Regions from separate parts of the Mesorhizobium sp. M0701 genome, predicted to be linked through region 1. Evidence: predicted binding sites of a transcription regulator. Region 1 holds the regulator's gene; each other region holds the start of a gene.
The links. The regulator LexA, encoded in region 1, represses DNA repair genes until DNA is damaged. The targets are predictions, from matches to a motif close to TGTTCNNNNTGTGTTCNG.
Positions count from the first base shown of each region.

Region 2: the regulator LexA is predicted to act here: its motif matches at 1,697-1,714, upstream of parE (DNA topoisomerase IV subunit B).
Region 3: the regulator LexA is predicted to act here: its motif matches at 1,641-1,658, upstream of NKI24_RS13880 (helicase-related protein).

Region 1 is NZ_JAMYPO010000005.1:129,461-133,669, reverse strand. It holds gene NKI24_RS07240 (hormone-sensitive lipase) at 1-341, opposite strand, end outside; gene kynU (kynureninase) at 440-1,687, opposite strand; gene lexA (transcriptional repressor LexA) at 2,135-2,869, shown strand; gene NKI24_RS07225 (ComEC/Rec2 family competence protein) at 2,863-4,209, opposite strand, start outside.
Region 2 is NZ_JAMYPO010000007.1:9,547-13,755, reverse strand. It holds gene parE (DNA topoisomerase IV subunit B) at 1-1,626, opposite strand, end outside; gene NKI24_RS09005 (GGDEF domain-containing protein) at 1,900-3,069, shown strand; gene gcvP (aminomethyl-transferring glycine dehydrogenase) at 3,142-4,209, opposite strand, start outside.
Region 3 is NZ_JAMYPO010000011.1:106,711-110,919, reverse strand. It holds gene NKI24_RS13890 (acetyl-CoA C-acetyltransferase) at 1-263, shown strand, start outside; gene phbB (acetoacetyl-CoA reductase) at 369-1,094, shown strand; gene NKI24_RS13880 (helicase-related protein) at 1,826-4,209, shown strand, end outside.

The DNA.
Region 1 (4,209 bases):
ATCTGCGGACAGAGCGTGTAGGACGGCATCGCCACCGCATAGCCGCGATCAACAGGGCCAGCGGCAAGATGCGACCAGAAATTCTTGTCGAATTCCATCCAGTAGCCGCCATGAACGAACACCACGAGTCCCTTAGGCTTGATGGCCGGCAGGAAAAGATCGAGCCGGTTGCGTGGATTGTCGCCATAGGCCATGTCGAGCCGCGCCCTGCCCTCGGTCGAAAGCACGTCGCGGAAAACCCGCGCGGGCTCGATCCAGGCCGCCGGCCAGCGATCGCTGCCGGCTATGTTGGCGCCGTTGGCATAGGCGTTGTCCCAATCGGCAATGTGACGTTCGAACACCCTGCGCCCTCCTCCCTGGCATATGGCCCTGCAGCGTAGCCGTAAGCATCGCGCGGCGCGTCGTCGCCAGCCTCACGATTCCAGCTCTCGCATCAATCTCAAGTGACAGCTGCTTTGATGGCGAAGCGCGCATCCTTCCACGCACCGGTGTGCAGGATGTCCTCAAGCACTTTGACGGCCTGCCAGACATCGGCATAGCCGACATAGAGCGGGGTGAAGCCGAAGCGCATGGTCGATGGCGCGCGAAAATCGCCGATCACGCCACGTTCGATCAGCGCGCGCATGACCTGGTAGCCATGCTCATGCATGAATGAAATCTGGCTGCCGCGTTTTTCCCCATCGCGCGTGCTTTCGAGCGTGAGCCCGTAAGTGCCGCACTTTGCCTCGACAAGCTCGATGAACAGATCCGCCAGCGCGATGCTCTTCTTGCGCACCGCCGTCATGTCGACATCGTTCCAGATGTCGAGCGCGCCCTTCAGCGTGCGCATCGACAGGACCGGCTGCGTGCCGCACAGAAACCGGCGGATGCCGGTGCCGGCCGCATAGCCTGGCTCGAAGGCGAAGGGCCGTGCATGGCCCCACCAGCCGGTGAGCGGCTGCTGGATGTCGGAAAGATGCCGCTCAGCCGCATAGATGAAGGCAGGCGCGCCCGGGCCGCCATTCAGATATTTGTAGGTGCAGCCAACGGCAAAATCGGCGTTTGCCTTGTCGAGTTCGACTGGCATCGCGCCGGCGGTGTGGCAGAGATCCCAGACGATCATCGCCCCGGCTTCCTGAGCCCTGCGCGTCAGCGCCGGCATGTCGCGCAGTTCGCCCGACTTATAGTTGACGTGGTTGACCAGCACCACAGCGGTGCGTTCGTCGATCAGCTCTTCGATGGTCGGCGCGTCGACTCCCGAGAGGCGCAGCAGCGTATCTTTTCGCGTCGAAACCACACCCTCGGCCATGTAGAGGTCCGTCGGAAAACTATCGCCCTCGGCGACGATGACCTGCCGCTCCGGTCGCATGGCCATGGCGGCGTGCAGCAGCTTGTAGATATTGACCGATGTCGTGTCGCAGACCACTGTCTGGCCGGCCGCGGCCCCGATCAGGCGCCCGAGCTGGTCGCCAAGTTCAAGCGGCATGTTGAACCAGCCGGCCGTGTTCCATGCGCGGATGAGATCATGCGACCATTCTTCGGTCGCGGCCTTGTGCAGTTCATCGAAAGCGGCACGTGAAGCAGCTCCTAGCGAATTGCCGTCGAGATAGATCACTCCTTGCGGCAACACAAAGCGGTCGCGCATCGCGCGCAGCGGATCCGCGGCATCCATCGCCTTTATGGCCACGAGATCGGGAATTCCTGTCATGATTTGTCTGCTCCCCCAAGATCCAACGCAACGCCGGACACGCATCGACTGTTCTTCCATTACTTGGTTGCGCGCAGCAAGGCTCCACCGGCGAGAAGCAGCCTGACCAGGCGGTGGAAACCGGGACTTAACCCGAGGTTGGCGTTTTGAGTTCGTTTCGTTCACGGTGCATTGACCAAACCGCACAGTCGATACGGGTTCAATTCCGTGCCTTTTGCCGACCGACGGCCGATGCCAGTGCCGCCTTCTAGGAGGCCAGAAGGGCGCAAACGAAAGCAGAATCAAGGCGATGAGGCTCGCGGCGGTGAAAATGCGGTACGCCGGTAGGGGACGTCGTTTGTTTCCCGAGCCTTAACGCATTCATTAAACTTTAAACAGTTGCGGAACACAACTGGAACAGATAGTGTTTGTTCTGGGTTTGTTTTTCTGATTCTGTTGGGGGTCGCTATGCTGACACGCAAACAACACGAACTGCTTATGTTCATCCACGAAAGGTTGAAGGAAAGCGGTATCCCGCCTTCATTCGACGAGATGAAGGAAGCGCTCGACCTGGCTTCCAAATCCGGAATCCACCGGCTGATTACGGCGCTGGAGGAGCGCGGCTTCATTCGCCGTTTGCCCAACCGGGCCCGTGCGCTGGAGGTGCTACGCCTGCCTGACTCGATCGCCCCCGGCCTCAATGCGGCACGCAAGTTCTCGCCGAGTGTCATCCAGGGCAGTCTTGGGCAAGGCGCCCCTCGGCAAGGCAAGCCGACATCGTCGCGCGTGCCCGCAGCCGGAAATGACGACGATGTCGTCGCCGCCGTTTCGATCCCGGTGATGGGCCGCATCGCTGCCGGTGTGCCGATCGACGCCATCCAGCACCAGACGCATTCGATTTCGGTGCCGCCGGATATGATCATGGGCGGCGAGCATTATGCGCTTGAGGTCAAAGGCGATTCGATGATCGAGGCCGGCATTTTCGACGGCGACACGGTGATCATCCGCAATGCCGATACGGCGAGCCCCGGTGAGATCGTGGTGGCACTGGTCGACGAGGAGGAAGCGACGCTGAAGCGGTTCCGCCGCAAGGGCGCCTCGATCGCCCTGGAAGCCGCCAATCCGGCCTACGAGACGCGCATCTTCGGACCAGACAGGGTCAAGGTGCAGGGCAAGCTCGTCGGACTGATCCGCCGCTACTGAGCTCCGCCCTTGGCGCCGGCTTTGGGGTTGTCGGCCCGGCGGTATGGCGGCAGGCCCCGTGCCGCGCGTGAAAATTTCCGCTGCACGTGCCAGGGCCGGTATGATTTTTCGACGGCGAAGCGGATCTCGGCGCGTGTTGCCGCTTGTGGATCGAAATAGACGGCGGCACTTCCCGCGCGCGCCAGTTGCCGTTTGGTGACGACGAGGACCAGCCGGTCGTAGTAGCAGGGGTTATGGGCGGTGGCGTCGTCGATGACGATCAAGCTGGCAAAGGCGCAGGCTGGCCGCGCAGTATCGCGGTCCTTGGCTTGCGCGATGATCGCGCCGGATGGATGCCTGGCAAGGCAGAGGCCGTCCGTGCAAATGAACGGCATGCCCGGCGGTAGGTCGGCCGGATCGGCAATGTCGAATTGCGGGTCGTTCTTTCCAGGTGTTTCCGGCGCGACGATAGCCTCTGATGTGAGCGCGCGTTTCCAGTTGTCGATGGTGAACTCATTCGGGCGTGCCCGGTTGACCGCGAGTTCACCGCTGCCGATCGGCAGCGCGACCAGCCGTGCGTCCTCCGAGACCAATACGTCGGGTATGCGTGTCTGCGTTGTCGTCAGCAAGCCGGCGAGCGCAAAAGGAAGTGCCGCCAGCCGCAACCACGTCGTCGCCATGCTGGCAATGACGAGGGCGATCGTCACCAGAAGGACGGATCTCAGCGAAATCAGCCCGACCGCATCGATCGGCGAGCGCTCCGAGATCCACCCGGACAGGGCGATCATCGCCGTCAGCCCCTTGCCCATGACATAGAGAAAAGGGCCATCCGCACCGAACGGCATCGCCAGCGCGCTGAGAACGGCGAAGGGCATGACGACCAGTGACACGATGGGCATGATGGCCAGATTGGCGAACAGGCTGAGCGGCGCCACGCGCTGGAAATGCCATATGGCGAAAAGCGCCGTGGCGCTCCCTGCAATGATCGAGGTCATCGCCAGACCGCACATGCCCAGCAGGACCTTTCGAGTGGCAAAGCGTAGCGGCGACAGCCGCGGCGGCGGCATGGTGGCCCTGCCGGCGCGGTAATCGGACCAGCCTGCATAGGCGCCGACAAGGGCCGCCGTCGCGGCGAAGGACATCTGGAAACTCGGACCGACCACCTCGTGCGGCGACACCAGGATGACCGCGATGGCCGAGATCGCCAGGTTGCGCATGGTGAGCGCGGCCCGGTCGAACAGCACGGCGATAAGCATCACCGCCAGCATGATGAAGCTGCGTTCGGCCGCCACGACAATGCCGGAAAAGACGAGGTAGGCCGCAATCGAAAAAAGCGCGGCGGCCGCGGCATATTTCTTGAC
Region 2 (4,209 bases), on a different contig from region 1:
ATCGGTCATGATGATGACCCGGTCGTAACGCAGGTCCTCGTCGCGATATCTCGAGCGCGTGCCGCAGCCAAGCGCCTGGATGAGGTCGGATATCTGCTGGTTGGCGGCAAGCTTGTCGTTGCCGGCGCTGGCGACGTTGAGGATCTTGCCGCGCAGAGGCAGCACCGCCTGGCTGGCGCGGTCGCGCGCCTGCTTTGCCGAACCGCCGGCCGAATCGCCCTCGACGATGAACAGCTCGGCACCGGCGGCGGCATTCTGCGTGCAGTCGGCGAGCTTGCCGGGCAGGCGCAGCTTGCGCACCGCACTCTTGCGCGACACTTCCTTTTCCTGGCGGCGGCGCACCCGCTCGTCGGCGCGCGCGATCACCCATTCGAGCAGTTTCGAAGCTTCCTGCGGATTGTCGGCCAGCCAATGGTCGAACGGGTCGCGGATAGCGCTTTCGACGATGCGGATCGCCTCGATCGTCGCCAACCTGTCCTTGGTCTGGCCGACGAATTCCGGTTCGCGGATGAACACCGACAGCATGCCCGCCGCCGAGATCATCACATCCTCGGAAGTGACGATCGAGGCGCGCTTGTTGCCGACCAGGTCGGCATAAGCGCGCAAGCCGCGCGTCAGGACGTTGCGGAAGCCGGCCTCATGCGTGCCGCCCTCCGCGGTCGGGATGGTGTTGCAATAGGAATTGATAAAACCGTCGCCGCCGAACCAGGTCACCGCCCATTCGAGCGAACCGTGGCCGCCCTGCTTCTCGCTCTTGCCGGCAAACATTTCACGGGTCACCTGGAATTCGTCGCCGAGCGAGGCTTTCAGATAGTCCTTGAGGCCGCCCGGAAAATGGAATTCTGCCTTGGCCGGCGTCGTGTCCTTTTCCTTGATCAGCGACGGATCGCAGGTCCAGCGGATTTCGACACCGCCGAACAGATAGGCCTTTGACCGCGCCATGCGGTAGAGCCGCGCAGGCTCGAAAGCAGCACCCTTGCCGAAAATCTGCTCGTCTGGATGGAAGCGGATCTTCGTGCCGCGGCGGTTGTGCACCTCGCCGAGCTGCTCCAGGCCGGTCACCGGAACGCCTCGCGAGAAGCGCTGGCGATAGAGCTTGCGCCCAATCGCGACCTCGACCTCGAGATGGTCGGACAGCGCGTTGACCACGGAAACGCCGACACCGTGCAGGCCGCCGGACGTCTCGTAAACCTTGCTGTCGAACTTGCCGCCTGAATGCAGCGTCGTCATGATGAGTTCGAGCGCCGGCTTCTTGAATTTCGGGTGCGGATCGACCGGAATGCCGCGACCGTTGTCGGTTACGGACAAGTATCCGTCGGCGGAAAGCTCGACATCGATGAAGGTCGCATGGCCGGCGACCGCCTCGTCCATCGAATTGTCGATGACCTCGGCGAACAGATGGTGCATCGCCTTGTCGTCGGTGCCGCCAATGTACATGCCCGGGCGGCGGCGCACCGGCTCCAGCCCCTCCAGCACTTCGATATCGGCGGCACTGTAGCTCTCGCTGGCGTCGCGGGGCGCCGGCCGCTTCGCCGCCTGCACCAGCGGGTCGGCCGGGCGCGCGGCGGCGCGAGCCGGTTGCGGCTGCTTGTCCAATTTGGCGAAAAGATCGTTATTGTCGTCCATGCCGGTCCTGGATTCCGATGCTGCGAATCACCACCCGATACTGCCACGCTTTTCGCGGGCAGGCGACGGAGGTTCCTGTTACGTTCGAGGATAGAGCCTCTTACTGCAAAACCATTCGACAGCCAAGCGGCGGAAATGGGGTCGAAGCTTGGGGCATCGACGCTTTGTAAACCTTGTCCGAAGGTTACGCCGCAAGGTTGGCTGAAAAACGATATCCGCGAACTGTCGCTGACCTAGAATGCAGTGGAACCCTCAAGAGGCTGTCGCTTAAGCATGTTGGATTACAGTTCGCTTCTGCTCGCGGCGGCGCTGTCGGGCACGTGCCTTAGCATCACCATGTTTGCGATCTGGTTCAGCGCGCCACAGGCACGCTTTGTGCTGACGGTGGCCTGCGGCATTCTCGTGCTGGTCGCACATGTCGTGTTGTTTTGGCATTACGCAAGAGATCCAAGCCCCTGGCTTTGCCAGATCGTGCTTGCGCTTCTCAGCCTCGGTTTCCTGATTATCTGCCTGTCGGCTATGCAATATCTCGGCATAGGCGACTACAGGCGAGCCATCTTGCCGACCTTGGTTGCGATGGCTGTTTGCGCGGGCGCGACGTATCTCGGGTTTGATGGTGTCGGCATTATTGTCACCTACGCGACGGTAACGGCGCTGCTCTCGCTCATCGGGGCGATGTTCTGGATTGAGGGTGGTCACGATCGCCGGATATTGCTGGTCGTCTCGTTCCTGAGCGGCGTCTGTGCGCTGTCGTTCGGACTTTGCGGCGCGGTCCTGCTGGTCACGGGCCAATGGGTGCTGGGTGTTGCGCCCGACAATTGGGCCGAGCGGGTGAATTCCGTCGTGGCCGTCGCCTGCATGACCGGGCTCGGCGCATTGACGCTCTCCCTGCACCATTTGCAGGCGCAGATCGAACTGAAGGCCGAGACGATGACCGATCCATTGACCGGGCTGATGAATCGGCGGGCGTTGACGGCACTCTACGGCGAGCGGGTCTTCGGTCCGTTCATGTCCGTCGCCATGTTCGACCTCGACCATTTCAAGAGGACGAACGACGTATTCGGTCACCCGGTCGGCGACCAGGTCCTGCGCTGCTTCGCCGGCGTCATCAGGAAGTACGCCAGAACCGGCGTCGACGCCTTCCGGTTGGGCGGCGAGGAATTCGTGCTCGTCATGTCGCGGATGACGGAAGAGAAGGCCTATGACATTGCGAGCAAGATCAGCGTCGCCTTCGGCACGGAAGTCGTGGCCACCCAGCTCGGTCCGTTGCGAAGCACAGTCAGCGGCGGCATCGGCTTTGGCGGAACAAACGGCACCGGTCTCGACGATGTGCTGGCCGAAGCCGACGCAGCACTCTATGCGGCAAAGCGCGCCGGGAGAAATCGCGTCGTCGTCCGGGACCGGGCGAGCAAGGCCGACGGGCCGGCCTTGCGTTCTGCCTGATTGAGGTTTCTATCTTCTTGTTAGACCCACGATCTTGTCCGAAAACCGGATTCCACTTTTCGGGATCATGATCTATTCCGCCGCACCCAGATATTCCGACAGCGGCGGGCAGGAGCAGACAAGGTTGCGGTCGCCGGCGACATTGTCGATGCGCGACACCGGCGGCCAGTATTTTGCCGCCGTGTCGGCATCGCCGGCGGGGTAGGCCGCCTCCAGGCGCGAATAGGGATGGGTCCACTGGCCGGCCAACGCCTCGGCGGCGGTGTGCGGCGCATTGACTAGAGGATTGTCGGCCAACGGCCATTCGCCCTTCGCCACCTTGGCTGCCTCGCCGGCTATGGCGATCATCGCCTCGCAGAAGCGATCCAGCTCGCGCTTGGGCTCGGACTCGGTCGGCTCCACCATCAGTGTGCCGGCCACCGGGAACGACATGGTCGGTGCATGGAAGCCATAGTCGATCAGCCGCTTGGCGATATCGTCGACGCTGATGCCGGCGCTGTCCTTGAGCACGCGGGTGTCGAGGATGCATTCATGCGCAACGCGTCCGTTGCGCCCTTTGTAAAGCAGGGGGAAATGCTCGCCGAGCCGCGTCGCCACATAGTTGGCGGAGATGATCGCCGTCTCGGTCGCCTGCTTCAGGCCGGAAGCGCCCATCATGCGGATATACATCCAGGTGATCGGCAGGATGGAGGCACTGCCGAACGGTGCCGCCGCCACGGCATGGGCCGAGCCTTCGGTGACGTGGCCGGGCAGATATGGCTTCAGGTGCGCCTTGACGCCGATCGGGCCGACACCGGGGCCGCCGCCGCCATGCGGGATGCAGAAGGTCTTGTGCAGGTTCATGTGGCAGACATCGGCGCCGATATCGCCGGGACGGGCGAGGCCGACCAGCGCGTTGAGGTTGGCGCCGTCGAAATAGACCTGGCCGCCATGGCTGTGGACGAGGGCACAAAGGTCGCGCGCGCCTTCCTCGAAGACGCCATGCGTCGAAGGATAGGTGAACATCAGCGCCGCAAGATTGTGCGCATGCTCGGCCGTCTTGGCCTGCAGGTCTTCCATGTCGATATTGCCGTCCTCGGTGCAGCGCACGACGACGACGCTCATGCCGGCCATGGCAGCACTTGCCGGATTGGTGCCATG
Region 3 (4,209 bases), on a different contig from region 1:
CGGTTGGCGACCTCGATCTGGTCGAAGCCAACGAGGCCTTTGCCGCGCAGGCCTGCGCCGTCAACAAGGACATGGGCTGGGATCCGGCCATCGTCAACGTCAATGGCGGCGCCATCGCCATCGGCCATCCGGTCGGCGCCTCGGGCGCCCGCATCTTCAACACGCTGGTCTACGAGATGCGCCGCAGAAGTGCCAAGAAAGGCCTTGCCACGCTGTGCATCGGCGGCGGCATGGGTGTTGCCATGTGCGTGGAAGCATTGTGATGAGATAAGCGATACGAATAGGATGCTGGCGCAAAGCGAGTAGGGAATAGAGGGCAAACCCCCACCGCTTCAACGCTCAGTCATCTGCATTTCCCGGGAGGACATATGACAAAGGTTGCAATCGTCACAGGCGGGTCGCGCGGCATCGGCGCGGCGATATCGGTCGCCTTGAAAAGCGCCGGCTATTCGGTCGCCGCAAACTACGCCGGCAATGAAGAAGCGGCGGCAAAGTTCAACGCCGCGACCGGCATCCCGGTCTATAAATGGTCCGTCGCCGACTACGAGGCCTGCGCCACCGGCATCAAACAGATCGAAGCCGATCTCGGTCCCGTCTCGGTGCTGGTCAACAATGCCGGCATCACTCGCGACGCGATGTTCCACAAGATGACGCGCGAGCAATGGAAAGAGGTCCTCGACACCAACCTTTCCGGCGTCTTCAACATGACGCATCCATTGTGGGGCGGCATGCGCGACCGCAAGTTCGGTCGCATCATCACCATCTCCTCGATCAACGGCCAGAAAGGCCAGGTCGGCCAGGTCAATTATTCGGCCTCGAAGGCCGGCGATATCGGCTTCACCAAGGCACTGGCCCAGGAAGGCGCGCGCGCCGGCATCACCGTCAACGTCATTTGCCCCGGCTACATCGCCACCGAGATGGTCAAGGCAATGGACGAGAAGGTCCTCAACGAGCGCGTCATCCCGCACATCCCGGTCGGTCGTCTCGGCGAGCCGGAGGAAATCGCGCGCTGCGTCGTCTTCCTCGCTTCCGACGATGCCGGTTTCATCACCGGCTCGACCATATCAGCCAATGGCGGCCAGTACGTCGCCTGATCGTTTGTCTTTACGTTGAGACAGATCCGCGCTTGGACGAACGGGCCTGCAAAACGGCCCGTTTCTATAGCGGTCTTCCCGTTGCAAGATCTCGATGCAGCACGCTGCCCCAATCCGGCACGCAAAGGTTAACGGCAAACTCGCAGCTTGTGCAAAAGCCGCCCGGCAGCCTGTGGATTCTCGGTGGAAAAGCTGTCCACAACACAACATGTTGCGGTGAACAAACCAAGAAACTTCGGCTATCTCTGATTCGTCGCCGATTCGTTCCGGCTTTGAGCGGAACGTTAACGGCGAGAGCTGAAAACACCCTCGAAATGATTAAAGCGCGTTAGGAAACATCAATAATTTCATAACGTTGTGCGAAGCAGATTGGCCGGCCACGACCATTCGCCGGCAAAGGTTAACCGCAGTGCTCGCTTGGATGCCGCCTGCATAAATCGGGCCAGTTTCCGTGATTCAGCATGTGGTGAGGTACGCCGACAGAAAACCCAGATGTAGCCGTGAACAAACCCTGAATCAGCGCGAGTCAGTGATTCGTCGCTGATTCGTTCCAGACTCGTTCCAACTGTTAATCGGGAACAGATTTTCTGGCTTCGAACCAACCAATCGGCCTGCCCTCGGCATATTCCGCTTTCGCTTCGCGCCCGAAATCCCTATGTGTCGCCTGTCATACGCGGCCAATATGGGCGCGCTCCCGACAATGCGAGGCAGAGAGCCTTATTTCCAGGCCGATGAACATCCATCCGAAACACACTGAACCGCTGATCCTGTCGGGTCGAGACGTGACGGCCGTGCTCGGCCCGACCAACACCGGCAAGACCCACCTCGCCATCGAACGCATGGTGGCGCATGAAAGCGGCGTCATCGGCCTGCCGCTCAGGCTGCTTGCCCGCGAGGTCTATACGCGCGTCTGCGAGAAGGTCGGCGCCCATAAGGTGGCGCTCATCACCGGCGAGGAAAAGATCCAGCCGGCGGGCGCGAAATACTCGGTCTGCACCGTGGAAGCGATGCCGCGCGAGACCGACGCCGCCTTCGTTGCCATCGACGAGGTCCAGCTCGCCGGCGATCTCGAACGCGGCCACATCTTCACCGATCGCATCCTGCATCTGCGCGGCCGCCAGGAGACGCTGCTGCTGGGCGCGGCCACCATGCACGGCATTCTGCAGCGCCTGCTGCGGGGCGTGTCGGTGGTGACGCGACCACGCCTCTCGCATCTTGCCTATGTCGGTTCGAAGAAGCTGACCCGCCTGCCGCGGCGCACGGCGATCGTCGCCTTCTCGGCCGACGAGGTCTATGCCATCGCCGAGCTGATCCGCCGCCAGCAGGGCGGTGCCGCCGTCGTGCTCGGCGCACTCAGCCCGCGCACCCGCAACGCCCAGGTGGCGCTGTTCCAGTCGGGCGACGTCGACTACCTCGTCGCCACCGACGCCATCGGCATGGGCCTCAACCTCGACCTCGACCACGTCGCCTTCGCCCAGAACCGCAAATTCGACGGCTACCAGTACCGCAACCTGACGGCGGCCGAGCTCGGCCAGATTGCCGGCCGCGCCGGCCGGCATCTGCGCGACGGCACCTTCGGCGTCACCGGCCAGGTCGATCCGCTGGATGATGAACTGGTCAACAAAATCGAGGCGCATGATTTCGACCCGGTGAAAGTACTGCAGTGGCGCACCGCGCATTTCGATTTCGCCAACCTTGATGCGCTGAAGCGCTCGATTGAGACCAACGCTCCGGTCGAAGGCCTGACGCGCGCGCTGCCGGCCGTGGACGCGCAGGCGCTCGAGCATCTGTCGCGCGACGAGGACGTGCGGGCACTCACCACCGATGCCAGGCGCGTGGCGCTGCTGTGGGAAGCCTGCGCGCTGCCCGACTACAGGAAGATCGCGCCGGCCCAGCACGCCGACTTGATTGCCTCCATTTACATGGACCTTGCCAGGCATGGCCATGTCGACGAGAACTACATGGCCGAGCAGGTGCGCCGTGCCGACACAACCGAAGGCGACATCGACACGCTGTCGCACAGGATTGCCCAGATCCGCACATGGACCTTCGTTTCCAACCGGCCCGGCTGGCTGGCCGATCGGGCACACTGGCAGGAAAAGACGCGCGAAATCGAAGACAGATTGTCGGATGCGCTGCATGAGCGGTTGACGAAACGTTTTGTAGACCGCAGGACTTCCGTCCTCATGCGGCGCCTTAGAGAAAACACGATGCCTGAAGCCGAAATCAGCCCAACCGGAACCGTCCTCGTCGAAGGCCATCACGTCGGCGAGTTGCAAGGTTTCCGCTTCACCGCCGACCAGAGCGCCGGCGGCGAAGACGCCAAGGCGGTGCGGGCGGCGGCGCAGAAGGCGCTTGCCGCCGAGTTCGAGGCGCGGGCCGAGCGCTTCGGCGCCTCGGCCAATGGCGACATCGCGCTGGGTTCGGATGGCACGCTGCGCTGGATCGGCGCGCCGATCGGCACGCTGGTCGCCGGCGAAGACGCTTTGAAGCCGCGTCTGGTTCTGCTGGCCGACGAGCAACTCACCGGCCCGGCCCGCGACAAGGTTGCGGCGCGCGCCGAGCGCTTCGTCAACTTCCAGATCGAATCCCTGCTGAAGCCGCTGGTCGATCTCAAGAATGCCGAGCAGATCACCGGCATCGGCCGCGGCATCGCTTTCCAGCTTGTCGAGCATTTCGGCCTCATCAACCGTCGCGACATCGCCGACGAGATGAAGTCGCTCGACCAGGAAGGCCGCGCGGCGCTTCGCCGTCTCGGAGTGCGCTTCGGCGCCTACCATGTCTTCGTGCCGGCGCTGATCAAACCGGCGCCGGCCGGGCTGATAACGCTGCTGTGGGCGCTGAGAAACGACGGCAAGGACAAGCCCGGCTTCGGCGATGTCGTTCACGCACTGGCCTCCGGCCGCACCTCGGTGGTCATCGATCCGACCTTCGACAAGACCTTCTACAAGCTTGCCGGCTACCGCAATCTTGGCCGGCGTGCTGTACGCGTCGATATTCTCGAACGGCTGGCCGACCTGATCCGGCCGGCGACCAACTGGAAGCCGGGCCTCGGCCCTCGCCCCGACGGCGCCTATGACGGCCAGTCCTTCATGGTGACGCCGCCGATGATGTC